3 regions of the Janthinobacterium sp. 61 genome follow, and region 3 is predicted to be linked to each of the others. Evidence: predicted binding sites of a transcription regulator. Region 3 holds the regulator's gene; each other region holds the start of a gene.
What was found. The regulator LexA, encoded in region 3, represses DNA repair genes until DNA is damaged. The targets are predictions, from matches to a motif close to ACTGTATNNNNATACAGT.
Positions count from the first base shown of each region.

Region 1: the regulator LexA is predicted to act here: its motif matches at 1,542-1,559, upstream of CLU92_RS19950 (putative DNA modification/repair radical SAM protein).
Region 2: the regulator LexA is predicted to act here: its motif matches at 6,570-6,587, upstream of CLU92_RS16755 (DNA topoisomerase IV subunit B).

Region 1 is NZ_PJMQ01000001.1:4,405,660-4,416,423, forward strand. It holds gene modB (molybdate ABC transporter permease subunit) at 1-658, opposite strand, end outside; gene modA (molybdate ABC transporter substrate-binding protein) at 676-1,434, opposite strand; gene CLU92_RS19950 (putative DNA modification/repair radical SAM protein) at 1,575-2,807, shown strand; gene CLU92_RS28440 (TIGR03915 family putative DNA repair protein) at 2,804-3,631, shown strand; gene CLU92_RS28445 (UdgX family uracil-DNA binding protein) at 3,644-4,267, shown strand; gene CLU92_RS19960 (bile acid:sodium symporter family protein) at 4,219-5,232, opposite strand; gene CLU92_RS19965 (BON domain-containing protein) at 5,441-5,803, opposite strand; gene CLU92_RS19970 (sigma 54-interacting transcriptional regulator) at 6,071-7,438, opposite strand; gene CLU92_RS19975 (protein bicaudal D homolog) at 7,435-7,977, opposite strand; gene CLU92_RS19980 (ATP-binding protein) at 7,974-9,386, opposite strand; gene CLU92_RS19985 (insulinase family protein) at 9,684-10,764, shown strand, end outside.
Region 2 is NZ_PJMQ01000001.1:3,663,848-3,674,611, forward strand. It holds gene CLU92_RS16730 (DUF4118 domain-containing protein) at 1-1,576, opposite strand, end outside; gene kdpC (potassium-transporting ATPase subunit KdpC) at 1,635-2,210, opposite strand; gene kdpB (potassium-transporting ATPase subunit KdpB) at 2,221-4,299, opposite strand; gene kdpA (potassium-transporting ATPase subunit KdpA) at 4,309-6,114, opposite strand; gene kdpF (K(+)-transporting ATPase subunit F) at 6,114-6,203, opposite strand; gene CLU92_RS16755 (DNA topoisomerase IV subunit B) at 6,667-8,664, shown strand; gene CLU92_RS16760 (molecular chaperone HscC) at 8,664-10,373, shown strand; gene CLU92_RS16765 (J domain-containing protein) at 10,386-10,764, shown strand, end outside.
Region 3 is NZ_PJMQ01000001.1:2,885,502-2,896,265, reverse strand. It holds gene folC (bifunctional tetrahydrofolate synthase/dihydrofolate synthase) at 1-448, shown strand, start outside; gene CLU92_RS13275 (SPOR domain-containing protein) at 473-1,471, shown strand; gene CLU92_RS13270 (CvpA family protein) at 1,492-1,980, shown strand; gene purF (amidophosphoribosyltransferase) at 2,020-3,543, shown strand; gene CLU92_RS13260 (cystathionine gamma-synthase family protein) at 3,613-4,854, shown strand; gene lexA (transcriptional repressor LexA) at 4,944-5,591, opposite strand; gene rpsF (30S ribosomal protein S6) at 5,867-6,256, shown strand; gene priB (primosomal replication protein N) at 6,277-6,585, shown strand; gene rpsR (30S ribosomal protein S18) at 6,601-6,891, shown strand; gene rplI (50S ribosomal protein L9) at 6,919-7,374, shown strand; gene CLU92_RS13230 (replicative DNA helicase) at 7,510-8,895, shown strand; gene CLU92_RS13225 (DUF47 domain-containing protein) at 8,990-9,616, shown strand; gene CLU92_RS13220 (inorganic phosphate transporter) at 9,659-10,669, shown strand; gene CLU92_RS13215 (MBL fold metallo-hydrolase) at 10,716-10,764, opposite strand, start outside.

The DNA.
Region 1 (10,764 bases), 1.5 Mb from region 3:
TGCGCCCGGGCGCCAGGCGGCCAGCCGACAGCAGCACCACGATACAGACAAAGGAAGTGATCAGCACCAGGGTGTTGGCCACGTCGTCCTGGCCCGCCTGCACGGCTTCATACACGGCCACCGACAGGGTTTGTGTCTTGCCGGGGATGCTGCCGGCCACCATCAGGGTGGCGCCAAACTCGCCCAGCGCACGCACAAAGCCCAGCAGCACGCCAGCGAGGATGCCACGCCAGGCCAGCGGTAAGGTTACACGGAAAAAGATGGCGATTTCAGAAATGCCCAGCACGCGAGCCGCCTGCTCCAGCTGGCCGTCGACCGCCTCGAAGGCGGCCCGCGCCGGCTTGAAGACAAGGGGAAAGGCCACCACCGTGGAAGCGATCACGGCGCCCTGCCAGGTAAAGATGAGGTTAATGCCGAAGTTATCCTGCAGCCAGATGCCCAGGGTGCCGCGCCGGCCCAGCAGCACCAGCAGATAGTAGCCGAGCACGGTGGGCGGCATCACCATCGGCAGGGTCAACAGGGCGTCGAGCAGCTCGCGCCCGGGAAAACGCGTGCGCGCCAGCAGATAGCCCGTACCGATGCCGAGCAACAAATTGAGCGCCGTGGCCCAGGCCGCTACTTTGAGCGACAGGGCCAGCGCGGTCCAGGCGATATCCATGCGGGCGCGTGCTTAAATTATGGTTTCTTGAAACCGTACTTGGCGAGAATGGCTTGCGCCGGTGCCGTTTGCAGGTAGCTGACGAAGCGCTTCGCTTCGGCGGCATTGCTGCTGCCCTTGATGGTGGCAATCGGGTACAGCACGGGCGCCTCCAACGGCACGTCCAGTACCACGTTCACTTTATCCTTCATGATGGCCGCGTCGGTGGCGTAGACAAAGCCTGCATCGACTTCGCCGCGCGCCACGTAGTCGAGCGACTGGCGCACGTTCTGCGTGCCGATGGCTTTAGTCTGCACGGCTTGCCACAGATTCGCCTTTTTCAGCGCGCCTTCCGAATAGCGGCCAACGGGCACGCTGGCCGGGTTGGCGATGGCCACGCGGGTCACGCCCTTGTGCGTCAGGTCGCTCAAGCTCTTGATGCCCAGCTTGCTGTCGTGCGGCACGATCAGCACCAGGCTGTTGCCGACGAAGTCCATGCGGTCCGCCGGCAGCACCAGGTCCTGCTTTTGCGCCGCATCCATGGTTTCCTGATCGGCCGAGGCAAATACGTCCACAGGCGCGCCCTTGACGATCTGCTGCAGCAGCACGCCCGAGGCGGCAAAGTTCAGGGACACCTTGCTGCCCGGATACTGCGCCTCATAGCCTTGCGCCGCATCCTTGAACGCATTCGTCAGGCTGGCCGCGGCCGACACCACCACTTCGCCGGCAAAGGTGGAGGTGGCGGCGGTAGCGAGAAGAGCGGTGCCAAGCAGGCGGGCGAGCGAGGTGAGACGCATGATCGTATCCTTGTAAGTGAACGGTGAACAAGGAGCGTAATATACACCGATATACAGCGTTCTGCCATGGCACAAGTCAAGCCAGCACAAAGTGCATTCCCTGATATACTGTATATAAACACAGTATATTGAGGCACCCCATGGAACTGACGGACAAGCTGGAAATCCTGGCCGACGCGGCCAAGTACGACGCGTCCTGCGCCAGCAGCGGGGCGCCCAAACGCGATTCCATCGGCAAGGACGGCTTTGGCGCCACCTCCGGCATGGGCATCTGCCACAGCTACACGCCGGACGGGCGCTGCGTTTCGCTGCTGAAAGTGCTGCTGACCAATTACTGCCTGTACGATTGCCAGTACTGCGTCAACCGCCGTAGCTCGAACGTGCCGCGCGCGCGGTTTACGGTGGCCGAGGTGGTCAAGCTGACGAGCGACTTTTACCTGCGCAACTATAGCGACGGCCTGTTCCTCAGTTCCGGCATCATCCAGTCGGCCGACTACACGATGGAGCAGCTGGTGCAGGTGGCGCGCGAGTTGCGCGAGGTACACCAGTTCCGCGGCTATATCCATCTGAAAACCATCCCCGACGCCGATCCGGCCCTGATCGCGCAGGCGGGCCGCTATGCCGACCGGCTCAGCGTCAATATCGAACTGCCGACGCAAGACAGCGTGCAAAAGCTGGCGCCGGAAAAAAGCGTGCATACGATTAAACTGGCAATGGGCGCCATCCGCCGCAAGCTCGATGAGAAAGCGGAAGAACCGCGCTCGCCGCGCTTCGCGCCGGCCGGGCAAAGCACGCAAATGATCGTCGGCGCCGACGCCAGCGACGACCAGCAAATTCTCTCCACTGCCGAGACCTTGTACGGCAGCTACAAGCTCAAGCGCGTCTACTACTCGGCCTTCAGCCCGATCCCCGACAGCCCGAAAAGCGTGCCGCTGGCGCCGCCGCCGATGCTGCGCGAACACCGGCTGTATCAAGCCGATTTCCTGCTGCGCAGCTATGGTTTCCAGGCCAGCGAACTGCTGCCCGCCACGGGCGGCAATCTGGCGCTCGATATCGATCCCAAGCTGGCCTGGGCGCTGGCGCACCGCGAACATTTTCCGCTGGACTTGAACCGTGCGGCGCAGCACATGATCGCCCGCGTGCCCGGCATCGGCCTGCGCAACGCGCAGCGCATCGTCGACCTGCGCCGGCTGCGGCAAGTGCGCTACGCCGACTTGTCGCGCTTGCGCTGCAGCATGAAGAAAATCGCCCCCTTCATCATCACGGCCGACTACTTTCCCGCGCGCGATACCACCGCCTCCGAACACCTGCGCCGCGCCATGGCGGAAGCGCCGCAGCAGATGAATTTATGGCCGGAGCTGCAGGTCGCATGAGTACAGTGGTGCGGCTGGCGCAGTCGTTCGACGAGTGGCGCGCGGCCGCACGTGAACTGATCGCGCGCGGCGTGCCGCCTGCCGACGTGGCCTGGCAATCGCAACCCGGCGATGGCGACCTGTTTTCCTCCACGCCGGAGGCAACGGATAACAGCGCTCCGCTGCTGCGCCTGCCCCGTCCCCTGGTCGAATTGCTGGAAGGCGCCGCCTGTTTCAACGTGCATGACCGCTGGGCATTCTTATATCAAGTGCTCTGGCGCTGGCAGCTGGGCCAGCACGACGTGATGTCGCCAGCCGATACGGACGGCGCGCGCCTGCACGCGATGGCCAAGGCCGTGCGCCGCGAGGAGCACGACATGCATGCGTATGTACGCTTCCGCGAACGCAGCGAGGCCGAGGGCGCCCCCCGCTTCGTCGCCTGGTTCGAACCCACGCACGACGTGCTGCCGCAAGTGGCGCACCACTTCGCGCGCCGCATGGGATCTACCAGCTGGATGATCGCCACGCCCCAAGCCAGCATGCTGTGGGATGGCGCATCCTTGCATGCGGGACCGGCGCTGCTGCGCGGCGCTGCCGATATCGACGATGCCGGTGAAGCCCTGTGGCTGACCTACTACCGCAGCATCTTCAATCCCGCGCGCGTGAATGCGGATTTGCTGCATAGCCATATCCCCTCGCGTTTCTGGAAAAATCTGCCGGAAGGCGCCATCGTGCCTGCTATGCTCAGCGGCGCCGCCAACGGCGAACGGCGCACGGGCCAGACGGCCAGCGTAGGCCAGCGCAGCGGCGCCACCATGATCCCGATTGCCGCCGAGCGCGCCTAGCCAGCGCGCGAACTGCCCACCACCTTGGACCAGTGCCGCCGCTGCGAGCTGTGGCAGCACGCTACGCAAGCCGTGCCCGGCGTCGGGCCGCTACAGGCGCGCATCATGCTCGTCGGCGAACAACCGGGCGACCAGGAAGACCTGGCGGGCTTGCCGTTCGTTGGCCCGGCTGGCGCGCTGCTGGACCAGGCGATTCACGATGCGGGCATGGCGCGCGACAGCATCTATCTGACCAACGCCGTCAAGCATTTCAAGTGGGAACCACGCGGCAAGCGCCGCTTGCACAAGACACCCGCGCAACGCGAAATCCTCGCCTGCCATGGCTGGCTGGAAGAAGAGATCGAGCGTGTCAAACCAGAGGTGATCGTGGCACTGGGCAGCACGGCGTTAAAGTCCGTTCTGCAAGATGGTTCAGCCACCATGACGCCGCTGGTCGGCACGCCCATCGAGCACGACGGACGCTGGGTGGTGACCGTATATCACCCGTCGTATGTGCTGCGCGCGCCGGACGAGGCGAGCCGGCGGCAGGCATACGCGGTGATAGTCGACGGCTTGAACCAGGCGATGCGGCTACTAGAAGGCCAGGATCACAGCGTCGACGCTGGCACTTCCTGCCCCTCGTCACGCCGCGCGTAGCGCTGCGCAATCACGGCACAGATCATCAGCTGAATCTGGTGGAACAGCATCAGCGGCAGGATCACCATGCCCAGCGAATGGGTGGCAAACAGCACCTTGGCCATGGGCACGCCGCTGGCCAGGCTTTTCTTCGAGCCGCAGAAGACGATGGCGATCTCGTCTTCCTTGGAAAAACCGAGGCGGCGGCTGATGAACGTCATCAGGCCCAGGACCAGCGCCAGCAGCAAGATGCTGAACAGGCCCAGCGCTACCAGGGTTTCCACCGAGATCGTATGCCACAGGCCTTCGCTGACGGCTTCGCTGAAGGCCGTGTAGACCACCAGCAAGATCGAACCCTGGTCGACGAATTTCAGCATGACCTTGTGGCGATCGACCCAGCGGCCTATCCAGCGGCGCAGGAACTGGCCAGCCAAGAACGGCAGCAGCAGCTGCATGACGATGGAGAGCACCGCATCGACCGACGACTTGCTTTCCGCGCCCTTGGCCACCAGCAAGCCCACGAGGATGGGGGCAAGGAAGATGCCGATGAAGTTAGAGGCCGAGGCGCTGCAGATGGCGGCTGGCACATTGCCGCGCGCCATGGCCGTCAAGGCGATCGACGACTGCACGGTCGACGGCAGCGCGCACAGGAACAAAATGCCCACATATAAATCGGGCGTGAGAAACGTCAGCGCCAGCGGGCGCAGGGCCAGGCCCAGCAGTGGAAACAGGATGAAGGTGCTGGCCAGCACCAGCAAGTGCAGCCGCCAGTGCATGACGCCGGCCACCACGGCTTCGCGCGACAGCTTGGCGCCATGCAAGAAAAACAGGGCGCCGATGGCGACGGTGGTGACGTGGCCGAAGACCACGGCCGTCTGGCCCGTGCAGGGCAGGAACGTGGCCAGCGCCACGGTGACGAGCAGGGCGATGGTGAAATTATCGGGTTTCAGATTGCGCAACAGGGCAGTGGGAGAGAAGGAAGACATGCGGTAGCCTGGTAGCGGCGCAGCCTTGCAACACTGTGCCGGGGATGACAAACAGCGCCGGGAGCGGCGCCAGTGCTGGCTATTCTACCTGTATTGTCCAGCTCCTTGCCTGGCGGCATGGGCATCGCTGCCCGGCAAAAACTCTGCGGGCAAAAAAAATGCCCTGTCCGCAGACAGGGCAACCCGGAGTAAAGTACAGCGCGAGGGATTAACCGGCGGCTTTGACTTTCAGCTCGTTCTTGATTTCTTTCACGCCGCTCACGGAGGCGACGATCTGCACGACGCGGTCACCCGCTTCGGCGCTCGGTACATCGCCCGACAGGACGACGACACCTTGCTGGGTTGCTACCTTGACTGGCAGGGTAGCGGCTTGTGCATCGGCGCTCAGGGCGGCCTTGGCCGAGGAAGTGATGGTTTCATCAGGGACGGCAGCGGCGGCGTTGGCGGCCACGACAGTCTTAGCAGGAGCTTGTGCTTTTGTTGCGGAGTCAGCTGCATGCGAAGCGGTGATCGAGGCGCCCGACAGTACGATAGCGGCGACCAGGGTATTGAACAGTTTCGATGTTTGCATGGTAGTTCCTCTCAATGAAGTTAAAAGCTTCTTACTTGGATAAAGCAACACGTTGAAGCGTCACATCTACCCATACAGCAAGCACCGTGCCAGCTTTTAAATTTCATTCAAAATCAAAGGCTTACAGTAAAATTCGATTTTTTCAGCCCGTTTCAGCCGGATCTGGCCCGAAAATCGGGGCTTTTTGTCGCCTGACAGCGACAGCTTGTGGCAAGAAAATCAATATTCCACAGTAAGTCTTTGATTATCCACACTTTATTTTTGTCGCTATTCAGCGACAGGGTCGCCGTCACCCCGAAATAGGGCCGGCGTCAGCTCGTATTTCTGTAATAAACGGTAGAACTCCGTGCGGTTGCGGTCGGCCAGGCGCGCCGCATCGGCCACGTTGCCGTCCGTCAGGCGCAGCAATTGAATCAGGTAGTCGCGCTCGAAACGCTGCTTGGCTTCGTTGTAGCTGAGCGCTTCCAGCGATGGCACGCGCAAGGCCCGTTGCACCAGAGACAAGGGCACCAGCGGCGCCGTCGCCAGCGCGCATACTTGCTCGACCACATTGACCAGCTGGCGCACGTTGCCGGGCCATGGCGCGGCCACCAGGGCCGTCAAGGCATCGGGGGCGAAGCCGTTCAGGGGCTTCTGGTACTTGGCCGCCAGTTTCTGCAAGAAATGGTTCGCCAGCAGGGAGATGTCTTCGCGGCGCTCGGCCAGCGGCGGCAGGGTCAAGGTCACCACGTTCAGGCGGTAATACAAGTCTTCGCGAAATTGCCCATCCGCCATGGCCACGTCCAGGTCACGGTGCGTGGCCGACAGGAGACGCACATCGACCGGACGCGTCTGGTCGGCACCCACGGGGCGCACGGCCCGCTCCTGCAGCACGCGCAGCAATTTGACCTGCAGCGGCAGCGGCATGTCGCCGATCTCATCTAAAAACAGGGTGCCGCCATCGGCCGCCAGGAACAGGCCTTCGCGGTTGCCGACGGCGCCCGTAAACGAGCCTTTTACATGGCCGAACAGTTCCGATTCCAGCAGCTGCTCGGGAATGGCGCCGCAGTTGACGGCGATGAACGGCGCCTTGGCGCGGCGACTGGCATTGTGCAGGGCGCGCGCCAGCAACTCCTTGCCCGTGCCGCTGGGACCGCGGATCAGGATGCTGGCATCGGACCCGGCCACCAGCTTGGCTTCGGCCAGCAGCTCGGCCATCTGCGAACTACGGCTGATCAGCTCGGCGCGCCAGCTCTCGTCGCCGGACGCAGGCGCCGGCATGACGGTGGACAGGTTAATGGCATACGCCACCTTTTCCATGAGCAGCTTGCCATCGAACGGTTTCGTCAGATACGCAAACGCGCCGCGCGCCGTCGCGTCGACGGCGTCGGGGATAGTGCCGTGGGCGGTGAGCAAAATGACGGGCAGGGCCGCATGCTGGCGGCGGATTTCATCGAACAGGGCCAGGCCGTCGCGGCCCGGCAATTGCACATCGGTAATGACCAGGGCCGGCAATTCCACGGCCAGGCGCGCCAGCGCGGCTTCCGCGCTGCCCACGGCCGTGACGCGATAGTTGCCCGCTTTCAAGCGGATGGTCAGCAGGCGCAGCAGGTCGGGATCGTCGTCGACCAATAAAATGTGGGCTTGCTCGCTCATTTCGGCGCTCCCGCGGCAGGGCGCACGGACAGGCTGCGTTCGATGTTTTTCAACGCCTCGAGTTTTTCATTGAGCTGCTCGATGCGGCGCTGGGCATCGCGCAGCTGGCCATTGAGCTTGTCGATGCTCTCTTCCTGGCGGCGCAGCTCTGCGTACTGGCTGCTGAGCAATTGCACCAGCGGCGCCAGCAGTTGACCATCCTTGCCCGTGGCCGTGGCTAGCGGTTCCAGCAAGGCTTGCGCGCGGGCCAGGTCGCCGGCACCGCGCACGGTCGCTTGCAGCATGGCACGGCGGATGGTGTTGTGCGGCGCGTGATCGGCCTTCGCCAGGTCCAGCTGCGCCTTCACCAGTTCCGACGGCGTCATCAGGCGCACGGCGCTTTGATACGCCAGCAGTTCCGTGAGCTGGGGATCGGCCACCACCACCACGCGCGGCGGCGTTTGCACCAGCACGGGAGTCTGGGTGGAAGGCTTGGCGGCGCATGCGCCCAACAGCAGCGCGCAGGTGGCCATGCCGGCCAGGGAGGTTCTCGTCATCATATGGGCAGTTCTATCCGAAAATGCGCGCCAGCCTGGCGCGGTAAAAGAGTGACGCTGCCATCGTGGGCGGCAATATATTCGCGCACGATGGACAGGCCAATGCCATTGCCGTTGCGCGCGCCGGCCACCTGGCGCACGCCCTGGTAAAACGGCTCGAAGATGCGCTCGGCATCCTCGGGCGCCACACCAGTGCCCTCGTCGATGCAGTCGATGCACACGCGGCCGCTTTCGCTGGATAAGCTGAACCGCACGATGCCGCCTTCCGGGCTGAAGCGCACGGCATTCGACAGCAGGTTGGCCAGGGCGGTGGCCAGCTTGTCGCGGTCGGCCTGCACGATGAGGGACACGCCCTGCACCTCGACCGTCAGGCGGCGCGCCAGCCATTGCAGGCGCTGCCCGGCCACCACATCTTGCAGCAAGACCAGCAAGTCCACCTTGCTATGCGCCAGGTGCTGGGCGTCAAAGGCGGCGGTATTGTAGCGCAGCAAGTCTTCTATCTGATTTTGCAACGAGGCCGTGTTTTGCTGCAGGATGCCGGCGATTTCGCGCTGGCCATCGCTGAGCTTGCCGGCCACTTCATCTTCCAGCAAGGCTACGCCTTCGCGCAAGGCTGCCAGCGGCGTCTTCAATTCGTGCGAGATGTGGCGCAGAAAACGTTCTTTGTCGGCATCGAGGTCCGCCAGGCGCTGGCGCAGCCAGTCGAGCTGCTGGCCCAGGCGGCGCGTGTCGGCCGGGCCACCGACGACGATGGGCTGGTCGTAGCGCTTTTCGCCCAGGCGCTCGATGGCCGTCTCGATGCGGCGCAGCGGGCGCGACAATAGAAAGCCGAAGCAGGTGGCCAGCACGGCCGCCAGCAGCACGGCGCCGGCCACCAGCATGCCCAGCACGCGGCGCTGGCGTTCCAGCTCGGCCAGCAGGGCGTCGTTGCGGCTGCCGATTTGCGTCTTGCTTTCGCGCGCCAGGCTGTCATTGATCTGCGTCATGCGGGCAAACGCGCGGTAGACGACAGCGTGGCCATCACGCTTGCGGCGTTTACCGGCCTGCAACACTTCCCAGGCCGACTGCGCTTGCACCTTCCATTCGTCGGCCAGCTGGGGCGCGAACTCGGGCGTGGCGCGGTTCAGCACTTGCAGCGCCGCCGTGGCTTCATCGCGGGCCGCCGCGTAGCGCTCGCGGAACACGGGATCATCGAGCACGAGAAACTGGCGCGCGCTGCGCTCCATGGCCAGCGTGCGCTCGGACAAACGCTGCGACTGTTCCGTCAGGGTAATCGCCTGCGCCGCCGTCTCGCGCCCCAGGCGCGCCAGGTGCTCCAGGGTCAGCAAGGCTTGCACGGAGGTGGCCGTCAAAATACCCGTGGTCAAAATGAAGGCGGCAAATAACAGTTGGCGAAAGGACAGTCTGGACAAGGTAAGCGCCTTCGGTTCAGTCAGCAAGGGGGAAAAGGCGCATGGTACGCTAAGCTTTCATTCAGAGACGCCACCCACCCGGGAATGATCAATTTTGCAACATTGCCGCTTTTCCGGCGGTCAGCAAGGCCCCGGCGGCGGCGCACGAATACTCCTAGTACAATAGGGAAAACTTGATACAGGCATCAAAGTGACACCCGCCCTGGCGGCCAGCCCTGGCATTACGCCACTTTGCCCCAACATGTGATGCAGCCCCACCGACTATCCGTTTCACCTACCGAAGAGATCCCATACCGCATGAGCACATTTGAAAAAGTCAGCAGCAACTTCATTCCAGTCTTGCAGGCAACCATCGAGCAATATGTCGAGCCGGCAACGGGCATGCGCCATATCCACATGCATACCGAGCAGGCTGAAATGGTGTTCCTGGTGGCCTTTCCCACTGTGCCGGAAGTGAGCGACGGGCGCGCCCACATCCTCGAACACCTGGCACTGTGCGGCTCGTCCCGCTACCCGGTGCGCGACCCCTTCTTCTCGATGCTGCGCCGCTCGACGGCCACCTTCATGAATGCGATGACCTACCCGGACCGCACCGTGTACCCGTTCGCCAGCACCGACCGCAAGGATTTCTTCAACCTGCTGGACGTCTACCTCGATGCCGCCTTCTTCCCGAACCTCGATTACCTGAATTTCCGCCAGGAAGGCTGGCGCCACGCATTCGAAGGCGACAAGCTTGTGTACCAGGGCATCGTCTTCAATGAAATGAAGGGCGCATTCAACAGCCCCATGCGCGCACTCGACAGCGGCATCGCCAGCGCCTTGCTCAAGGGCACGACGTATGAAGTGGAATCGGGCGGCGATCCGCTGAATATTCCCGAGCTGACGCATGCCATGCTGAAAGAATTCCACGCCAGCCACTACCATCCTTCGCAAGCCGTGATCATGACTGCCGGCAATATCGAAGCGTCGGCCGTGCAGGAACAAGTCGCCGAACGCGTGCTGTCCAAGCTCAGCGGTTTCTCCGAACGCCGCTTGCCGCAACTGGCACCCGCGTGGACCGCGCCGCAGGAAAACATCGTCAAGATTCCTTCGCAGGAAGCGCGCGACGACGAATTCGGCCTGCAATTTGCCTGGCTGATGGGCGAATCGAGCGACCCTATCGCCTACTACCACGCGCATCTGCTGTCGCACGGTTTGCTGGGTGAGTCGTCGGCGCCCGTCATGCGCGCCATGGAATCGGCCGGCTATGGCCGCCCATCGGACATGAATGGCCGCGACGCGGGCATCCGCCAGATGGTGTTCCACATTGGCATGGAAGGTTTGACCCAGGAACAGATCGCCGATGCGCACCAGCGCATCTGGACGGCCCTGGAAGAAA
Region 2 (10,764 bases), 780 kb from region 3:
GCGAAAACTCGTACAGGGCGCGGGCGCGCGCTTCGCGGTGCGATGCAACGCGTGCCTGGAAGCGCAGGCCGGCCGTCAGGTGGCCTGTGATCAGGCCCACGGCCAGCATCACCCCAAAGGTGATCACATACTGAAAATCGCCCACGGCAAACGAGAAGCGGGGCGGCACGAAAATGAAATCGAAGCAGGCCACGCCCACCAGGCTGGCCAGCGCCGCCGGCCCGCGCCCCAGGCGCACGGCCACCAGCACCACCGTCAGCAGCGACAGCATGGCGATATTGGCCAGGTCCAGGTAGGGTTGCAGGGGGACCGAGGCCAGGGCCGTGCCCAGGCTGGCGCCGGCGGCCAGTATGTAGCGCCAATGGCGCGATGGCCTGCGCGTCGCCTCCGCATCCTCGCCCGGCGCGCGCCGGGGCGCCGCATCCGCTGGCGGCAAGCCTACTTCGATCAAATCGATATCGGGTGCCAAAGTGGCCATGCGCACGGCGGGCGGCGCATGCCACAAGCGCGCCAGCGCACCGGCGCGGCCACGGCCTACGATGACTTTCGATATATTCGCGCTGCGCGCATACTCGACCACGGCGCCGGCGATGTCGGCGGACGGCACAATGGCCGTGCGTGCGCCCAGGTCCTGCGCCAGTTTCAGCGTTTTCAGGATGCGTTCGCGTTCGCGCGCCGGCAGACGCTGCAGGCGCGGCGTTTCCACGTACAGCGCGTGCCATTCGGCATTCAGCTGGCTGGCCAGGCGCGCCGTGCTGCGGATAACGTGTTCGCCACCCGCGTGCGGCCCCACGCAGGCGAGCAGCGCGGCGCCCGTCTTCCAAACGGAATTGATGGATTTCTCGACGCGGTAAGCCTGCACGTCGTCCTGCACCCGGTCCGCCGTGCGGCGCAAGGCCAGTTCGCGCAGGGCGATCAGGTTACCCTTGCGGAAAAAATGCTGGGATGCCCGCTCGGCCTGCTGCGGCTGGTATACCTTGCCCTGCTTCAGGCGGCGCAGCAATTCATCAGCCGGAATATCGACCAGCACCACTTCATCGGCGCGGTCGAACACTGTGTCAGGCAGGGTTTCTGCCACGCGCACGCCCGTGATCCCGCCCACCACATCGTTGAGGCTTTCCAGGTGCTGCACATTCACGGTCGACAGCACGTCGATGCCGGCCGCAAGCAACTCCTCGACATCCTGCCAGCGCTTCGGATGACGCGAACCGGCCACGTTCGAATGGGCCAGTTCATCCATCAATATCAGCGACGGCGCGCGGCGCAGGGCCTCGTCCAGGTCGAACTCGAAAAGGGTCTTGCCCCGGTATTCGATCGCCTTCAAGGGGAGTACGGGCAAACCGTCAAGCTGGGCGGCCGTATCCTGGCGCCCATGCGTCTCCACCACGCCCACCAGCAGATCCTGGCCATCGGCCAGCAGTTTGCGGGCGGCGGCCAGCATCGCATAGGTCTTGCCGACGCCGGCCGATGCGCCGAAGTAAATGCGCAGCCGGCCGCGCGCGGCTTTCTTTTCCTGTGCCTGCACTTGCGCCAGCAGGGCATCAGGGTCGGGGCGTTGGCTGTCGTTGGGGAGCATGGGTATCTTTTAATTTCAAAACCAGGGGCAAAACCGGCGGCTCTGCCCCTGCATCATCTTACTTCGCGGCCGCATCGAGCGCCAGATTCAGTTCCAGCACATTCACCCGTGGTTCGCCGAAAAAGCCGATATACGCGGTTTTCTGTACCTTGGCGATGGCGTTTTCCACCTGCGCCAGCGGCACTGCGCGTACGCGGGCCACACGCGGCGCCTGGTACAAGGCTGCCGCCAGGCTGATTTCCGGGTCCAGGCCGCTGCTCGATGCCGTCACCAGGTCGACGGGAATGGCGCGCGTGTTGCCTGGATCAGCTTCCTTCAGCGCGGCGATGCGCGCCTTGACGGCGTCCACCAGGGCCGGATTGGTCGGTCCCTGGTTCGAGCCGCTCGAACCGGCACCGTTGTTGGCCATCGGCGCGGTGGCCGATGGACGGCCCCAGAAATACTTGGGCGAGGTGAAGGACTGGCCGATCAGCATCGAACCGACGGGCTTGCCACCACGCTCGACGATGCTGCCATTGACTTCATCGTTGAAGGCCAGCTGCCCGATGCCGGCCGTGGCAAACGGATAGACGACACCGCAAATCACGGTCAGTGCGGCAAACAGGACCAGGGCGGGACGTACGATAGTGCTCATGATGGTTCCTTTAGACTAAATTGAGTGCGGACAGCAGCATGTCGATCAACTTGATCCCGATGAAGGGCAGGATGATGCCGCCCAGGCCGTAGATCAGCAGATTGCGACGCAACAGGCTGGCCGCGCCGATGGCCCGGTATTGCACGCCCTTCAGGGCCAGCGGGATCAGCACGACGATGATCAGTGCATTGAAGATCACAGCCGACATGATGGCCGAGACGGGGCTGGCCAGGTGCATGATGTCGAGCGCCTTCAACTGCGGATAGGTGCCTACGAAGGCGGCCGGGATGATGGCGAAGTACTTGGCGATGTCGTTCGAAATCGAGAACGTCGTCAGCGAACCGCGCGTCATCAGCATCTGCTTGCCGATTTCAACGATTTCCAGCAGCTTGGTCGGGTTCGAATCCAGGTCGACCATATTGCCAGCCTCTTTTGCCGCCTGCGTGCCCGAGTTCATGGCTACGGCCACGTCGGCCTGCGCCAGCGCCGGGGCATCATTGGTGCCGTCGCCCGTCATGGCCACCAGGCGGCCTTCGGACTGGTAGCTGCGAATCAGCTTGAGCTTGTCTTCCGGTGTCGCTTCGGCGAGAAAATCGTCCACGCCAGCCTCGGCTGCGATGGCCGCAGCCGTCAGCTTGTTGTCGCCCGTGATCATGACGGTCTTGATGCCCATGCGGCGCAGTTCCGCAAAACGCTCCTTGATGCCACCCTTGACGATGTCCTTCAGTTCCACGACGCCCATGACGCGGCCATCGTCGACCACGACCAGCGGCGTGCTGCCGCGGCGCGCGATATCGTCGACGGCGCGCGCCACCTCGGCCGGATACGGCTCGCCCAGCGCTTCCACATACTTTTTCATGGAATCGGCCGCACCCTTGCGCAGCTGGCGCACCTGCTGTTCGCCAGGGATGTCCACACCGCTCATGCGCGTTTGCGCCGTGAAGGGCACGAAGGTGGCGTGCAAGCTGGCCATCTCGCGTTCGCGGATGTTGAACTTCTGCTTGGCCAGCACGACGATGCTGCGCCCTTCCGGCGTTTCATCGGCCAGCGATGCCAATTGCGCCGCGTCGGCCAGCTGCTGCTCCGTCACGCCGGGAGCAGGCACAAAGCTTGACGCCTGGCGGTTGCCCAGGGTGATGGTGCCCGTTTTATCGAGCAGCAGCACGTCCACGTCGCCCGCCGCTTCCACTGCGCGGCCCGAGGTGGCAATCACATTGGCTTGCATCATGCGGCTCATGCCAGCCACGCCGATGGCCGACAGCAGGCCGCCGATGGTGGTCGGAATCAGGCACACCAGCAGCGCGATCAGCACGGTGATGGTAACGGGCGTGCCACTGCCGGCTGCCGCCACGGAAAACAGCGAATACGGCAGCAAGGTCACAGTGACGATCAGGAAGACGATCGACAGAGCCACAAGCAGGATCGTCAGGGCGATTTCATTCGGCGTCTTCTGGCGCTTGGCGCCTTCGACCATGGCGATCATGCGGTCGATGAAAGCTTCGCCTGGGTTGACGGAAACGCGCACCAGCAGCCAGTCCGACAGCACGCGGGTGCCGCCCGTGACGGCGGAGAAATCGCCGCCCGATTCGCGGATCACAGGTGCCGATTCGCCCGTGATGGCGCTCTCGTCGACGGAGGCCACGCCGGCCGTCACTTCGCCGTCGGCGGGAATGACGTCACCCGCCTCGACCAGCACCGTCATGCCCTTGCGCAGGTCGGTTGCCGGCGTGGGCAGCCAGGAGGTGCCGTACTTCGGCGTTTGCATTTTCTTTGCCATCACCGTTTGCTTCAGGGCGCGCAACGAGGCCGCCTGGGCCTTGCTGCGGCCTTCGGCGAGCGCTTCGGCGAAGTTCGCGAACAGCACGGTAAACCACAGCCACACGGCGACGGCGACAATGAAGCCGAACGGCGCTTCACCCTGGCCGTTCAGGGCCTGGATGGCCAGCAGGGTCGTGATGATGCTGCCCACGTAGACGACGAACATCACGGGGCTGCGCCACTGCGTGCGGGGGTCAAGTTTTTTGAACGCATCGACGATGGCAGGGCCAATCAATGCGGAATCGAACAAGGTCAGGCTTGTGCGTGACATGGTAGCCTCTTATTTTGTAAAAAGTTGCAGGTGTTCGACGATCGGGCCCAGGGCCAGCGCGGGAACGTAATTGAGCACGCCGACCAGCACCACCACGCCGATCAGCAGGCCGATGAACATGGGGCCGTGCGTAGGCATGGTGCCGGCATTGGCCGACAGGCGCTGCTTGGCCGCCAGCGAACCGGCCACTGCCAGCACAGGTACGATCACGCCGAAACGGCCGAACCACATGGCGATCGCCAGCATCACGTTGTAGAACGGCGTGTTGGCGGACAGCCCGGCAAACGCGCTGCCGTTATTGTTTGCCGCCGACGTGAAGGCGTACAGAATCTCCGAGAAGCCGTGCGCGCCGGGATTGGCCACGCCGATCTTGCCCGGTTCGACCATCACGGCGATCGCCGTGCCCGTCAATACCAGGGCTGGCGTGACCAGGATGGCCAGCGACACCATCTTCATTTCATAGGCCTGGATTTTCTTGCCCAGGTATTCAGGCGTGCGGCCTATCATCAGACCGGCGATGAAGACGGCCAGGATGGCGAACATCAGCATGCCGTACAGGCCCGTGCCCACGCCGCCGAAAATCACTTCGCCGAATTGCATCAGCAGCAGCGGCACCATGCCGCCCAGGGGCATGTAGGAGTCGTGCATGGAATTGACTGCGCCGCACGATGCCGCCGTCGTCACCGCCGCGAACAGAGTCGAGGAGCTGATGCCGAAGCGCGTCTCCTTGCCTTCCATATTGCCGCCCGATTGCAGGCTGCTGGCCTGCTGGTCCACGCCCAAGACCTGCAAAGCGGGATTGGCTTGCTGCTCGGCGCTCATCACGCCGGCTGTCATGACGACAAAGATCAGGGTCATGGCGGCCAGCACGGCCCAGCCCTGGCGCAGGTCGCCCACCATGCTGCCGAACGTGAAGCACAGGCCGGCGGGAATGATGAAGATGGCCAGCATCTGCAGGAAGTTCGACAGCACGGTCGGATTTTCATACGGATGCGAGGAATTGGCATTGAAGAAGCCGCCGCCATTCGTGCCCAGCAGCTTGATCGATTCCTGCGACGCGACGGGGCCCATGGCGATCGTCTGCGTGGTCGCCACTTGTGCTTCCATTACGGGCTTACCGGCGGCATCCACCACGGGCTGACCATCGGCCGTCATTTTCGGCGTTTCATACGCCACCTGGTCGAGCAGCGTCACTTCCTTGTAGGCGGAAAAGTTCTGGATCATGCCTTCGCCCATGAAGACGACGGACAAGGCCAGCGACAGCGGCAGCAGGATGTACAGGGTGGAGCGCACCAGGTCGACCCAGAAGTTGCCGATCGATTTACCCGAGCGCGAGGCGAAACCGCGCACCAGCGCGAAGATCACGGCGATACCGGTGGCCGCCGAAAAGAAGTTCTGGCATGCCATGCCCAGCATCTGGGTCAGGTAGCTCATGGTCTGTTCGCCGCCGTAGCCCTGCCAGTTGGTATTGGCGACGAAGCTGACGGTGGTATTGAACGAGGAGTCGGGGCTGACGGCACCCAGGCCCTGTGGATTAAGTGGCAAGAAGCCCTGCAGGCGCTGCAGGCCGTAGACGAAGACGGCGCCCACGGTATTGAAGACGATCAGGGCGATGGCATAGCTTTTCCAGCCCATGGCCTTGTCGGCAGGCAGGCCGGACCAGCGGTAAAGCAGGTTTTCTAGCTTTTGCAGCCAGCCCAGGCCACGCACGGGGCCATCGCCGGCCACCTTGGCCATGTAGAGGCCCAGCGGATAGCCGGCGGCCAGCAGTACAACCAGGAAGGCCACCAATAACAGTATCGATTGCGTCGTCATCACAGTTCCTCCGCCTTCAACAGTGCCACCAGCAGGTACACGAGCAGGCCAGCCGACACGACGGCGCCCAGCACATAAAACGCGTTCATTTGACGCTCCCTAATTTGTCGCAGGCGACGGCAAAGCCGACCACCACGACGAAAAAAACGGCAATCAAGCCGAGATACACGATATCCATTCCCACCCTCATTCAGGTTTGTTTTGATAGTGAGCAGATTAGCCAAAAGGGTCTAAAAAATTCGTAAAGACTGGAGAGTCAGCTGTAAACAAGATGTAAAAACGGGGGCTTTAGGGCATAAAATCGTCCACAATTGGCGCAAAACCGCGCGCGCAGCGCACTGTTGTTGCCCTGGAGTAGCGCTATTGCTCGCTGGACAAGATAGAATGCGCGAGCGTCCGCACAAGGACGCCATGCCTGCCGCACTGCCCTCTCCCAGTGACGCTGGACGGGATATACTGTATATTCATACAGTTATCGCCGCCGTTGTCACTGCGCCCTGCAGTGCCCTGGCCTGGCGTTCCAACCACTGTCTTTACTTAGCTTGAACACGTATGGCCACTAAAAAACCAGCATCCGACTACAGCGAATCATCCATCCGTGTCCTGAAGGGACTGGAACCCGTCAAGCAGCGCCCGGGGATGTACACCCGCACTGAAAATCCGCTGCACATCATTCAGGAAGTGATCGACAATGCCTCCGACGAGGCGCTGGGCGGTCACTGCACGCATATCGCCGTCACGCAAAACACGGATGGCAGCATCACCGTAGAAGACAATGGCCGCGGTATTCCCGTCGGACTGCACCCCGAAGAAGGCGTGCCGACGGTGGAAATCGTGTTTACAAGGCTGCACGCGGGCGGCAAGTTCGACAAGGGTTCGGGCGGCGCCTACGCGTTTTCGGGCGGCTTGCACGGCGTTGGCGTGTCCGTCACCAATGCGCTGTCGACGCGCCTGGAAATCACCGTCTGGCGCAAGGAAAGCGACGGCAACGGCTTGCACCACATGGTGTTCGCAAATGGCGACGTGATCGAACCCTTGAGTTCCCGCCCCGCTCCGCGCGACGGCAAGAAGTCGGGCACGCGCGTGACGGCCTGGCCCGATGCGAAGTATTTTGATTCGCCCAACATCTCGCAAACCGAGCTGCAGCGCTTGCTGCGCTCGAAAGCCGTGCTGCTGCCGGGCGTGACCGTCACCCTGACCAACGCGAAAACCGGCGACACGCAGACCTGGCTGTACGCGGAAGGCTTGCGCGGCTACCTGACCGAATCGCTGGCGCAGGTGTCGAATGGCGAAACCCTGATTCCCCTGTTCGAAGGCGCGCAGTACGCGGGCCCGGACTCGGAAGGCTTTGCCGAAGGCGAAGGCGCGGCCTGGGTGGTGGCGTGGACGGAAGAAGGCGCCATCGTGCGCGAATCGTATGTCAACCTGATTCCCACCTCGAATGGCGGCACGCACGAATCGGGCTTGCGCGACGGCCTGTTCGGCGCCGTGAAAAATTTCGTCGAGATGCACTCGCTGCTGCCGAAAGGCGTGAAACTGCTGCCGGAAGACGTGTTTGCGCGCGCTTCCTTCGTGCTGTCGGCGAAAGTGCTGGACCCGCAATTTCAGGGCCAGATCAAGGAACGCCTGAATTCGCGCGACGCCGTGCGCCTGGTCTCGACCTTCACCAAACCACCACTGGAACTGTGGCTGAACCAGCACGTCGACTACGGCAAGAAGCTGGCCGATCTGGTGATCAAGCAGGCGCAGTCGCGCCAGCGTTCACTGCAAAAAGTAGAAAAGAAAAAATCCTCGGGCGTCGCCGTCCTGCCGGGCAAGCTGACGGACTGCGAATCGTCGGACATCACGCGCAATGAACTGTTCCTCGTCGAGGGTGACTCGGCGGGCGGTTCGGCCAAGATGGGCCGCGACAAGGAATTCCAGGCGATTTTGCCCCTGCGCGGCAAGGTCCTGAACTCGTGGGAGACGGACCGCGACCGCCTGTTTGCCAATAACGAAATCCACGACATTGCGGTGGCCATCGGCGTCGATCCGCACAGCGTGGGCGACACGCCCGATCTGTCCGGCCTGCGCTATGGCAAGATCTGCATCCTGTCGGATGCGGACGTGGACGGCTCGCACATCCAGGTACTGCTGCTGACCCTGTTCTTCAAGCACTTCCCGGCCCTGATCAACAAGGGCCATATTTGCATCGCCCGCCCGCCCCTGTACCGGGTCGATGCGCCAGCGCGCGGCAAGAAGCCGATGCAGAAAATCTATGCGCTCGATGACGGCGAACTGGTCGCCATCGAGGACAAGCTGCGCAAGGAGGGCGTGAAACAGGGCGCCTGGTCGATCTCGCGCTTCAAGGGCCTGGGCGAGATGAACGCCGAGCAACTGTGGGAAACGACGATGAACCCGGACACGCGCCGCCTGCTCCCCGTGACTCTGGGCGAAATCGACCACATGACTTCCGCCGCGCGCTTCAACATGTTGATGGGCAAAGGCGAAGCGGCAGGACGGCGCGCCTGGATCGAGGAACACGGCAATGAGGCGGAGGCCGATATCTGATGATCATCGGCATCGACCTGGGCACCACCAACAGCCTGGTCGCCATCTGGCGCGACGGCAAGGCTTCCATCATCCCGAATGCGCTGGGTGAACACCTGACGCCGTCGTGCGTGAGCATCGATGACGACGGCACCGTGCTGGTTGGCCGCGCCGCGCGCGAGCGCCTGCAGACGCACCCGCAGCTGACGGCCGCCGTCTTCAAGCGCTACATGGGCAGTGAAAAGAAGATCACCCTCGGCACGCAGCAATTCCGTCCGGAAGAGCTGTCGTCGATGGTGCTGCGCGCGCTGAAGGAAGATGCCGAAGCCTTCCTGGGCCACAAGGTCGAGGAAGCCATCATCACCGTGCCCGCGTACTTCAGCGATGCGCAGCGCAAGGCCACGCGCATCGCCGGCCAGCTGGCGGGCTTGCGCGTGGAGCGTCTGCTGAACGAGCCGACAGCCGCCGCGCTGGCCTACGGCATCCGCGACAAGGAACAGGAAAGCAAATTCCTCGTCTTCGACCTGGGCGGCGGCACGTTTGACGTGTCGATCCTGGAGCTGTTCGAAGGCGTGATGGAAGTGCGCGCCTCTGCCGGCGACAATTTTCTGGGCGGCGAAGACTTCGTCACGGTGCTGGTCGACGCCTTTTTGGACGGCAGCGGCTTGCGCGACGCGGCCGGCAGCCGCCTGTTCGACCCGCGCCAGCAGCAGTTGCTGCGCGATGAAGCCGAGCGCGTCAAGCGCCTGCTGTCAGAGCAGCCATCCGTGCGCATGGCCACGCGCTACGAGGACAAGGAATACAGCTGGGAAATCAGCGAAGACAGGCTGGCGCAGTTGTGCGAACCGCTGCTGGCGCGTTTGCGCCTTCCCGTGGAACGGGCGCTGCGCGACGCCACCATCCGCGCGGCGGAATTGAATGAAGTGGTGCTGGCCGGCGGCGCCACGCGCATGCCGCTGGTGCGCAAGCTCGTATCACGCATGTTCGGGCGCTTTCCCGCCATCCACCTGGACCCGGACGAAGCCGTGGCACTCGGTGCCGCCGTGCAGGCTGGCCTCAAGATGCGCGATGCGGCCCTGGACGAAGTGGTCATGACGGATGTGGCACCGTATTCGCTGGGCATTTCGATTTCGCGCCAGGTCGGCGCAAACCAGTATGAAGGCGGGCATTACCTGCCCATCATCGAGCGCAACTCCGTGGTGCCCGTCTCGCGCACGGAAAACATCACCACCATCTACGACAATCAGAAGGAAATCAACGTGGCGATCTTCCAGGGCGAGTCGCGCCTGGTGGCTGACAACGTCTTTCTCGGCAAGATCAGCTTCCCGATACCCGCAAAAAAGGCGGGCGAGATCGGCATCGACGTGCGCTTCACCTACGACGTCAGCGGCGTGCTGGAAGCGGAAGTAACGGTACTGGCCACGCAGGAACGCCACAAGATGATCATCAGCGACAACGCGGGCGTGATGACGCCGGAACAGATCGAGCAGCGCTTTCTTGAACTGGCCGACCTGAAGATCCACCCACGCGAACAGATGGAAAACCGCACCCTAGTCACGCGCGCCGACCGCCTGTACGAACAGTCACTGGGCGACGTGCGCCAGTATCTGGCGGCGCACACGGCCAATTTCCAGGCCGCGCTGGAAACGCAGGACCCGAACACCATCCGCAAGGCCCGCCAGGCGCTCGACGAGGTGTTGCGCCAGGTCGAGAGCGAAAGCTTCCTGTAAATGGACGGTGGCATGCACAACGGACAGCGCAGCCTGTGGGATATCCTGGGTACGGAGCCGACCGGCGACGAACGCGCCCTCAAGCGTGCGTATGCGAAGCGCTTGAAAGTGACGCGTCCCGAAGACGATCCGGCCGCCTTCCAGGAACTGCGCGAAGCGTATGAATACGCGCTGCGCCATGCGCACCTGTTTGCTGCGGAGTTGCCGGAACCGCAATCGGCTGGGGCCGAAGCGGAAGCGGCGGAAGTGCCAGAAGCGACGCCCATGGAACCGGCCGACCTGTGGGGCGTGATCGACGATGCGGCGCAGGAGCCGCCCGCAGAACTGTGGGGCATCATTGCCCGGGAGCCCGCACCGCCGCAAGAACAATGGGGTGTGGTCGCCATCGATC
Region 3 (10,764 bases):
GGTGGAACTGCCGGGCCGCTTCCAGGTCTTGCCTGGCCGCCCCAGCGTCATCCTTGATGTCGCGCATAACCCGCACGCAGCTTCGGCGCTGAACCAGAACCTGGGCAATATGGGTTTCCACCCGTACACCTATGCCGTGTTCGGCTCCATGCAGGACAAGGATATCGATGGCGTGCTGGCCGCGATGAGCGAACACGTCGACCACTGGTGCCTGACGAGCCTGCCGTCGCCGCGCGCGGCGACTGCATCCGAGCTGGCCGCCAAGGTGCAGATCATGCTGGAAGATAAGCCCGACAGCAACGACCATACTGTGTCTATTTTCGATGATCCGGCACAAGCTTTTGCAAATGCGATGAGCCGGGCCGGTGAGAATGATAGAATTGTGGTCTTTGGTTCTTTCCTCACCGTCGCCGGCGTGATGAAGGCCAGAAAATCCTCACTTCACTGAAACGCACTCGACTGAAAATCACGCATGGGCTTGTTCTCGAAACTGTTTAAAAACAAGCAAGAATCCTCTGGCGAAGACAGCGGCTTTTATGTCCCTGGCGAAGCACAGTCGCCGACCCGCAAGCGCGCCGCCAACACCTCTGGTGGCGGTGGATCGCGCCGTGGCGGCAAAGAAGCGCCGGACCCGGTCTTGCCTGAAAAAAAGCGCGCACGCCGCCGCCTGGTCGGGGCCATTGCCCTGGCCCTGGGCGTGGCTGTGGGCTTGCCGATGCTGCTCGATTCCGAGCCGAAGGCGCCTTTCAACGATATCGCCATCGACATTCCCTCGAAAGAAAAGGCCGCTGCGCCTGCACCTGCGCCCGTGCCGGCTGTGCCCGCTCAGGCGGCTGCGCACAATGGCCTGGACCAGTCCGAGGAAATCATCGACTCTCCTCTGCCGCCTGCGGCCAGGCCTGCGCCGGCACCGGCAGCAGTACCGGCGCCCGTGCCGGCTGCCGTCCAGCCTGCGCCTGCCAAGCCGGCCTATGTGGAACCGAAACCCGAGCCCAAGCCTGAGCCCAAGCCGGTCAAGGTGGAGCCGAAACCAGAGCCGAAACACGAAGCCAAGCCGGAGCCGAAGCATGAGCTCAAGCCTGAACCCAAGCATGAGGTAAAAGCGGAAGCCAAGCCTGAGGCTAAGCCTGCCAAGCCGGCGCAATCTGCCGACGATGCGGCGCGCGCTATGGCGATTCTGGAAGGCAAGCCACTGGACAAGCCGCAAGAGAAAGCACAAGACAAGGCACACGACGCCGGCAGCGGCAAGTTCGTGGTGCAGGTGGCGGCGCTGGCGACGCAGGACAAGGTCGATGAATTGCAGGACAAGCTGCGCGAAGCGGGTATCAAGTCTTATACGCAGAAAGTCTCCAGCCCCGCGGGCGAGCGCATCCGCGTGCGCGTGGGACCGTTCGGCAGCCGCGATGACGCCGAAAAGACCCGCGCCAAGCTGCAAAAGCTGGGCCTGGGCGGCAGCCTGGTGCCGGCGTGATGTTGCAAGGCTGAACGGTCGTGACGATCTTCGATTACCTGGTGCTGTTCGTGCTGGTGACGTCCGTGCTGATCAGCATGATGCGCGGCCTGGTCAAGGAAATACTGTCATTGGTCAGCTGGATCGTGGCTTTCGTCATCGCCAACGCCTATGGCGCCACCTTGGCGAAATTCCTGCCGGAAGCCGTGCCGGGTGAAGCCGTCCGCCTGTTGCTGGCCTTCGTGGTGCTGTTCATCGGCGTGCGCATTTTGATGGGCTTGCTGTCCATGACGGTCGACGCACTGGTGAAGGTGACGGGCCTGAGCCTGGCCGACCGTACCCTGGGCAGCCTGTTCGGCGTGGCGCGGGGCCTGGTGATCGTGCTGACCACCGTCATCTTGTGTGGCATGACTTCCATACCACAGCAGTCATTCTGGAAAAATGCGCTGCTCAGCCCGCTCGCGGAACAGGGCGCGCGTGCCATCAAGCCTTATCTGCCTGCCGCATACGCGCAGCATGTGAAATTTTGAATTTTTTTTAAAATCAGTAGCACAGTTTAGGAGCACACCATGTGTGGCATCGTCGGCGTCGTTTCCCATCAACCTGTCAATCAATTGCTCTATGATGCATTGTTGCTCTTGCAACATCGCGGTCAGGACGCGGCAGGGATTGCGACCAATCACAGCAGTATGTTTTCCATGCACAAAGCCAATGGCCTCGTGCGTGACGTCTTCCGTACGCGCAACATGCGTTCGCTGCAAGGCACGACGGGCATCGGCCATTGCCGTTACCCGACGGCCGGTTCGTCGAGCGAAGAGGAAGCACAACCGTTTTATGTGAATGCGCCGTTCGGCATCACCCTGGCGCACAATGGCAACCTGACCAACTGGGAACAGTTGAAGCAGGAAATGTTCAAGAACGACCGCCGCCATATCAATACCGATTCCGATTCGGAAGTGCTGCTCAATGTGCTGGCGCATGAAATCCAGGAAGCCACAACGGGCCTGAACCTGGACCCGGAAGCCATCTTCAAGGCTATCACCGTGCTGAACCGCCGCGTCAAGGGCGGCTATGCTGCAGTGGCGCAAATTGCTGGCGTGGGCTTGCTGGCCTTCCGCGACCCGCACGGCATCCGTCCTTTGTGCCTGGGCATTAATGAAACGGAGCAAGGCCCCGAATACCTGATCGCCTCCGAATCCGTGGCCCTGGAAGGCATGGGCTTCCGCTTCGTGCGCGACATCGGTCCCGGCGAAGCCGTCTTCATCGATGCCGACAAGAAATTGCACAGCGCCCAGTGCGCCGACAACGCCAGCCTGAATCCGTGCGTGTTCGAATTCGTCTACCTGGCCCGTCCCGACTCCGTCATCGACGGTGCCTCGGTGTACGCCACGCGCCTGAAAATGGGTGAATACCTGGCTGAAAAGATCCGTGCCGAATTGCCTGACGTGCATATCGACGTGGTCATGCCGATTCCCGATTCCTCGCGTCCGGCCGCCATCCAGCTGGCCCTGGCGCTGAACCTGGAATACCGCGAAGGCTTCATCAAGAACCGCTACATCGGCCGCACCTTCATCATGCCGGGCCAGGCGGCGCGCAAGAAGTCCGTGCGCCAGAAGCTCAACGCGATTCCTTCCGAATTCAAGGATAAAGTGGTGTTGCTGGTCGACGACTCCATCGTGCGTGGCACCACCAGCCGGGAAATCGTGCAGATGGCGCGCGAAGCGGGCGCGACGAAGGTCATCTTCGCCTCGGCCGCGCCACCGGTGATCTACCCGAACGTGTATGGCATCGACATGCCGACGCGCGACGAATTGATCGCCTATGGCCGCACGACGGAAGAAGTATGCCGCGAAATCACGGCCGACTACTTGGTGTACCAGGATATCGGCGCGTTGAAGCAGGCGATTGCCGACGTCAACCCGGCACTGACGAACTTCGAGGCGTCGTGCTTCGATGGCGTGTATGTGACGGGCGACGTGTCGCAGGAATACCTGGACCGCCTGGAATATGCGCGCCACCATCCGAAGGCGGCAGCGCCGGAAGATACGCCACGTTCCCAGTTGAACCTGAACCTCGCCACCACCGAAGGGTGATGTGGAGCCCGGCTATGGCCGGGCTTTTTTTTATCTGATATTTCTTGCAGCCTTGCGCGCCACTTGATCATGAGCAACAACAAAAACTACGGCTTTACCACCACCATCCTGCATAACGACCGTCGCAAGGGCATCGAGCACGGCTCGCTGCACAAGCCTGTGCATACCTCCGTCGCGTTTGGCTATGGCGATGCACGCCAGCTGGCGTCCGTGTTCCAGGGCAAGGAGCCGGGCTTTCGCTATGGCCGCCAGGGTAACCCGACGGTGTCCGCGCTGGAAGACAAGGTCAACAAGATGGAAGATGGCGTGGCGACCCTGTGCTTCGCGACCGGCATGGGCGCCATTGGCGCCGTGGTGCAATCCTTGCTGCGCGCGGGCGACCATGTGGTGTCGTCGGCTTTTCTGTTTGGTAACACCAACAGCCTGTGGCAAACGGTGACGGGGCAGGGCATCGCCGTGTCCTTCGTCGATGCCACGGACGTGGCCAATGTGGCCGCCGCCATCACGCCGCAAACGCGGATTGTTTTCGTGGAAACCATCGCCAATCCGCGCACGCAGATCGCCGACCTGGCGAAGATCGGCGCGCTGTGCAAGGAGCGTGGCATCCTGTACATCGTCGATAATACGATGACCACGCCCTACCTGTTCCGCCCGAAAGCGGTGGGCGCGGGCCTGGTGGTCAATGCCTTGACGAAATCCATTGGCGGCCACGGCAATGCCCTGGGCGGCAGCTTGACGGACACGGGTGTATTCGACTGGACGCAGTACCCGAACATTTTCGACAATTATAAAAAGGCGGCGCCGGCGCAGTGGGGCATCGCGCAAATCCGCGCCAAGGCCTTGCGCGATTTCGGTGCCTCGCTGGGCCCGGAGGCGGCGCACCATATCGCCGTCGGCGCGGAAACAATGGCCTTGCGCATGGACCGTACCTGCTCGAACGCCCTGGCGCTGGCCACCATGTTGCAAGCGGACCCGCGCGTGGCGGCAGTGCATTACCCAGGCTTGTCCTCGCACCCGCAGCACGCGCTGGCGACGGACTTGTTCCGCAGCTATGGTTCGCTGTTCAGCTTTGAATTAAAAGATGGCATCGATTGCTTCGATTTCCTGAATCGCCTGAATCTGGCGATTCCGGCTAGCAACCTTGGTGACACGCGCACCCTGGTCATTCCCGTCGCCCACACGATCTTCTATGAGATGGGAGCCGAGCGCCGCGCCAGCATGGGCATCGCCGAATCGCTGATCCGCGTTTCCGTCGGGATCGAGGATGAGGCCGATCTGCTGGAAGACTTCCGTGGTGCGCTGGAGGGCTGAGAGCGGTGTTGGTGACTAGGCCATGTACCAGTTTTGAGGCAAACTAAAAACTGGGGTCAGACCCGGCGGGTCTGACCCCAGCACGCAACTTAATGCCAGCTGCGCATCAGTCCCACGGCCAGGCCTTCCAGGGCGAACTCATCTTCCGGCGATACGGTAATCACCTTGAAATCGGGGTTTTCCGGCAGCAGTTCGATGACGGAGCCCGTTTTCTTGTAGCGCTTGACGGTGACTTCGTCGCCGATGCGGGCCACGACGATCTGGCCGTTCTTGGCACTGTCGACCTTTTTGACGGCCAGTAAATCGCCATCCATGATGCCGGCGTCGCGCATGGACCAGCCGCGCACCTTCAGCAGGAAATCAGGCTTGGCCGAGAACAGGGCGGGGTCGACGTTGTAGCTCGCTTCCAGGTTTTCCTGCGCCAGGATGGGCGAACCGGCGGCTACTCGGCCGATCAGGGGCAGCGACATCAGCAGGGCTGCCGGCACTTTCGATGCCAGCGCATCGGCGGCCGCGCTCGCCGCCGCACCGATCAGGCGGATACCGCGCGAGGTGCCGGGCGAAATCTCGATCGCGCCCTTGCGGGCCAGGGCCTGCAAATGTTCTTCGGCCGCATTGGCCGATTTGAAACCCAGTTCATTGGCGATTTCGGCACGGGTTGGGGGAAAGCCCGTGTTTTCAATCGCGTCCTTGATCAGGTTCAGGATTTGTTCTTGTCGTGCTGTCAGCTTGATCATGAGCGGTGGGTGCATACTAAAATGCTGTCTATATGAACAGTCTGTATTTTTGTACAGTATCGTCCACTATGCAAGGGGATTTCCGTCTTTTCGGCGAATTTGGCAAGAAATACTTGTCCACAGGCGGAAAGCACGGTGGCGCACGGGCTTTTCGGGCGCTTGTGGAAGGAATGATTGAAACGTTTGCAAAAGGCGGTTATAATCTTCGGCTGACCTTCCCACACCCGTCTTGACGCCGGGGTGGGCGATTATCAATCCGACCTGAAGGAGTTTGCATGCGTCATTATGAAATAGTCTTTATCGTCCATCCGGACCAAAGCGAGCAAGTGCCCGCGATGATCGAACGCTACAAAGCCAGCGTAACCACCCGCGGCGGTTCGGTTCACCGCGTGGAAGATTGGGGCCGCCGTCAAATGGCTTACTCGATCCAAAAGCTGCCTAAAGCACACTACATCTGCCTGAACATCGAATGCGACAACGAGACCCTGGTCGAGTTGGAAACAGCATTCAAATTCAATGATGCCGTGTTGCGTCACCTGACCGTTAAAATGAAGAAAGCTGAAACAGCTCCTTCGCCGATGATGAAATCGGTACAACGCGAAGACGCGGCCAAAAGCCACCGCACCGAAGCACCAGCAGCCGCTCCAGCCGCAGCAGCAGCTTAATTCTTGACCAGGATCGTGCGCTGAACCAGCTACAAGTAACCGCCATCATTGCCGAGCGCGAAATATTGCGCTACACCCCGGCAGGGTTGCCGATTGTGAATGCAGTATTGCAGCACAGTTCGCAGCAGATGGAAGCAGGAATTGCCCGTTTGACCGAGTTTGATGTTGCCGCGCTAGCCGCTGGTGAAATATCAGGCAGGTTCAGCCAGGCAAGCTTGGGCGGGGTCTATCAGTTCACGGGTTTCCTGGCCAGGAAGAGCCGCAACAGCAAGAGTTTGGTGTTTCACATCATTGATTTTAGTGCAGTCACCCCGACTAGCGCATTTTAGATACAGGAGCCTGACATGGCATTCGGTAAAAAGTTCGACAAAAATAAGCTCAAGCTTAAAGAAAAACGCAAACAGCAAAACCCGTTGTTCAAACGCAAGAAGTTCTGCCGCTTCACCGCAGCTCACGTTGAGCAAGTCGACTACAAAGACGTCGACACGCTGAAAGACTTCGTCCAAGAAAACGGCAAGATCATGCCAGCACGCCTGACCGGTACCAAAGCGCACTACCAGCGCCAAGTTGACACCGCAATCAAGCGCGCTCGCTTCCTCGCGCTGCTGCCATACACCGATCTGCACCACGCTTAATCGGTCAGATATTCCTGGAGAAGAACTATGCAAATCATTCTGTTAGAAAAAGTTGTTAACGTCGGTAACCTCGGCGAAGTCGTCAAAGTCAAAGACGGTTACGCACGTAACTTCCTGATCCCGCAACGCCTGGCACGTCGTGCCACGGCAACCGCTGTGGCTGAATTCGAAGTCAAGCGCGCCGAACTGGAAAAAGCTGCTGCCGCCAAACTGGCCGCATCGCAAGCCCAGGGCGAAAAACTGAGCGGCCTGACCGTTCAAGTAGCTCAAAAAGCTGGTGTTGATGGCCGTCTGTTCGGTTCCGTCACCAACTTCGACATCGCTGAAGCGCTGACCAAGCAAGGTTTTGCTGTTGAAAAAGCACAAATCCGCATGCCTACCGGCCCGCTGAAGATCGTTGGCGAGCACAACGTTTCGGTTGCTCTGCACACCGACGTGGTCGTGGAAGTTGTTATCGCTGTCGTTCCAGACGCGAACGCGTAATCGTCTGCGGGCCTGGCCCGCAAGCGTTGCCGCACGATGAAAAGCCGGGTTCGCCCGGCTTTTTTGTGGCCTTTTTTTCGCTCAATTTCAGCCCTTTATTTTTGCCAGCACGCCGAAGCGGGTATAATTCGCGCCATGAACGCCCCCTCTGATCCGCAACTGGATTCCCTCCGTATTCCGCCGCATTCGATCGAAGCAGAACAATCCGTTATCGGTGGTCTGCTGCGCGACAATGCAGCATATGACCGCATCGCCGACTTCATGCATGCGGAGGATTTCTATCGCTATGACCATCGCATCATCTTCGAGCAAATCGTCAAGATGGTTAACGCTTCCAAGCCAGCCGATGTCATTACTGTTTTTGAAACCCTGACCCAGCTCGGCAAGGCCGATGACGTGGGCGGACTTGCTTACCTGAACGCCATGGCGCAAAACACGCCATCGGCCGCGAACATCCGGCGCTATGCCGAGATCGTGCGCGACCGCGGCGTGCTGCGCAAACTCATCACCGTCGCCGACGATATCTCCGGCACGGCCTTCAGCCCGCAAGGCAAGGAAGTCAAGCAGATGCTTGACGAGGCCGAGTCGAAGATTTTCGCCATCGCCGAAGAAGGCGCGCGCGGCGCCCAGGGCTGGACCGCGATCCAGCCCCTGCTGACGCAAGTAGTCGAGCGCATCGACGAACTGTACAGCCGCGACAACCAGAGTGAAATCACGGGCGTGCCCACTGGTTTCATCGACCTCGACCGCATGACCTCCGGTCTGCAGCCGGGCGACCTGGTGATCGTGGCGGGTCGTCCTTCGATGGGCAAGACGGCGTTTTCCGTCAACATCGGCGAAAATGTGGCCATCGACAGCGGCTTGCCCGTGGCCGTGTTCTCGATGGAGATGGGCGGCGCTCAGTTGGCCATGCGTATGCTCGGCTCCGTCGGGCAGCTTGACCAGCACCGTCTGCGCACGGGCCGCCTGAACGACGAAGACTGGCCGCGCCTGACGAATGCGATTCAAAAGATGAACGACGCGCAGTTGTACATCGATGAAACGCCGGCCTTGAATTCCATCGAATTGCGTGCCCGCTCGCGCCGTTTGTCGCGTCAATGCGGCAAGCTGGGCCTGATCATCGTCGATTACTTGCAGCTGATGTCGGCCAATACGCCGGGCGACAACCGCGCCACGGAGATTTCCGAGATTTCACGGGGCTTGAAAGGCCTGGCGAAAGAACTCGGTTGCCCCGTGATCGCGTTGTCCCAGCTGAACCGCTCGCTGGAACAACGCCCGAACAAGCGTCCCGTGATGTCGGACTTGCGCGAATCGGGCGCTATTGAGCAGGATGCCGACGTCATCCTGTTCATTTACCGTGACGAAGTGTATAACCCCGACTCGCCAGACAAGGGAACGGCCGAAATCATCATCGGTAAACAACGTAACGGTCCAATCGGCAGCATCCGCCTCACCTTCATGGGGCAGTACACCAAATTTGGCAATTACAGTGGTGGCCTGGCGCTTTACCAAGGCGACTAAGACTCAGCAGCACTGGCAATTCCATTGGCCGCCCCCGACAACGGGGCGGCTTTCTGTAGTAAATAACACGACTCAATGCTTAACGGAGAATGACATGTTTGGACGCTTGATGCCCACTGAGGGCAAGTTTTTTGAATTGTTTAACCAGCACGCGGAACTGTGCGTCAAGGGCGCCAAAGAAATGCTCGGCCTGATGACCAATTTCGATGACCTGGAAAACCGCGTGCATGCGATCGAAAGCATCGAGAAACAGGCGGACAAAGTCACTTACGCCACCGTCGAAATGCTGCACAAGACCTTCATCACGCCGATCGATCGTGACGACATCCATCAGCTGATCACGCGCCAGGACGACATCCTCGACCTGCTGGAAGACGCGGCGCAGACCGTCTCGCTGTACGACCTGAAAGCCGTCACACCGGAAGCCAAGCGCCTGGCCGAACTGGTGCTGGCCTGTACCGAGAAGGTGCGCGACGCCGTCGCCATGCTGCATAACATGGACAACTCGCGCAAGATCGTCGCCATCTGCGAAGAGATCGACCGCCTGGAATCGGATGCCGATCACGTGATGCGCGCCGCCATGTCCAAGCTGTTCCGCGATGAACCGGACGTGCGCAACCTGATCAAGCTGAAAGCGATCTACGAAATTCTGGAAACCGTGACCGACCGTTGCGAAGATGTGTCCAATATTATCGAAGGCATCATCGTCGAAAACGCGTAAGCGTTGGGCATGTCCTGAACCAGAATCAGAAAAGAAACTACAATGACCATACAAATCAGCATCTACGTGCTAGGCCTGTTGATCGTCCTCGCGCTGCTGTTTGACTTCATGAACGGCTTCCACGATGCCGCCAACGCGATCGCCACGGTGGTCTCGACGGGCGTGTTGAAGCCGCAGACCGCGGTTGCCATGGCCGCCACGTTCAACTTCGTCGCCATTTTCGTGTTCCACCAGCTGACCGTGGCTGCCACGGTGGGCAAGGGCACGATTGACCCGTCAGTGATCGACCAGTACGTGATCTTCGGCGCGCTGATGGGCGCCATCTTCTGGAATTTGTTTACCTGGTATTACGGCATTCCATCGTCGTCTTCGCACGCGCTGATCGGCGGCCTGGTAGGCGCCGCCGTCGCCAAGTCGGGCACGGGCGCGCTGGTCGCGGCCGGCCTGTGGAAAACGGTGGCCTTCATCGTGATCGCACCCGTGCTGGGCTTTGTGTTCGGCTCCATCATGATGCTGCTCGTGTCCTGGATTTTCGTGCGTTCCACGCCGCGCAAGGTCGACAAGTGGTTCCGCCGTCTGCAACTGGCGTCGGCGGCAGCCTACAGCCTGGGCCATGGCGGCAATGATGCACAAAAGACCATCGGTATCATCTGGATGCTGTTGATCGCCGCCGGCTACTCGAATGCGGCCGACGCCATGCCGCCGCTGTGGGTCATCATCTCGTGCTACACGGCCATCAGCTTCGGCACGCTGTTCGGCGGCTGGCGTATCGTCAAGACCATGGGCCAGAAGATCACCAAGCTCAAACCCGTAGGCGGCTTCTGCGCCGAAACGGGTGGTGCGATCACGCTGTTCGTCTCGACGGCGCTGGGCATTCCCGTGTCGACCACGCACACCATTACGGGCGCCATCGTCGGCGTCGGCTCGGCGCAGAAAATGTCGGCCGTGCGCTGGGGTGTCGCAGGCAACATCGTCTGGGCATGGATCTTCACGATTCCTGCCTCCGCTTTCGTGGCGGCGGTTGCATGGTGGATTGGCCACCATATTATGTAATGGATAGCCAACGCCAGTAAAAAGGGAGCCTTGCGGCTCCCTTTTTTTATGCGCCGGCCAGTTCCACCGTCAGCCCCTCGTAGGCGAGGAACACC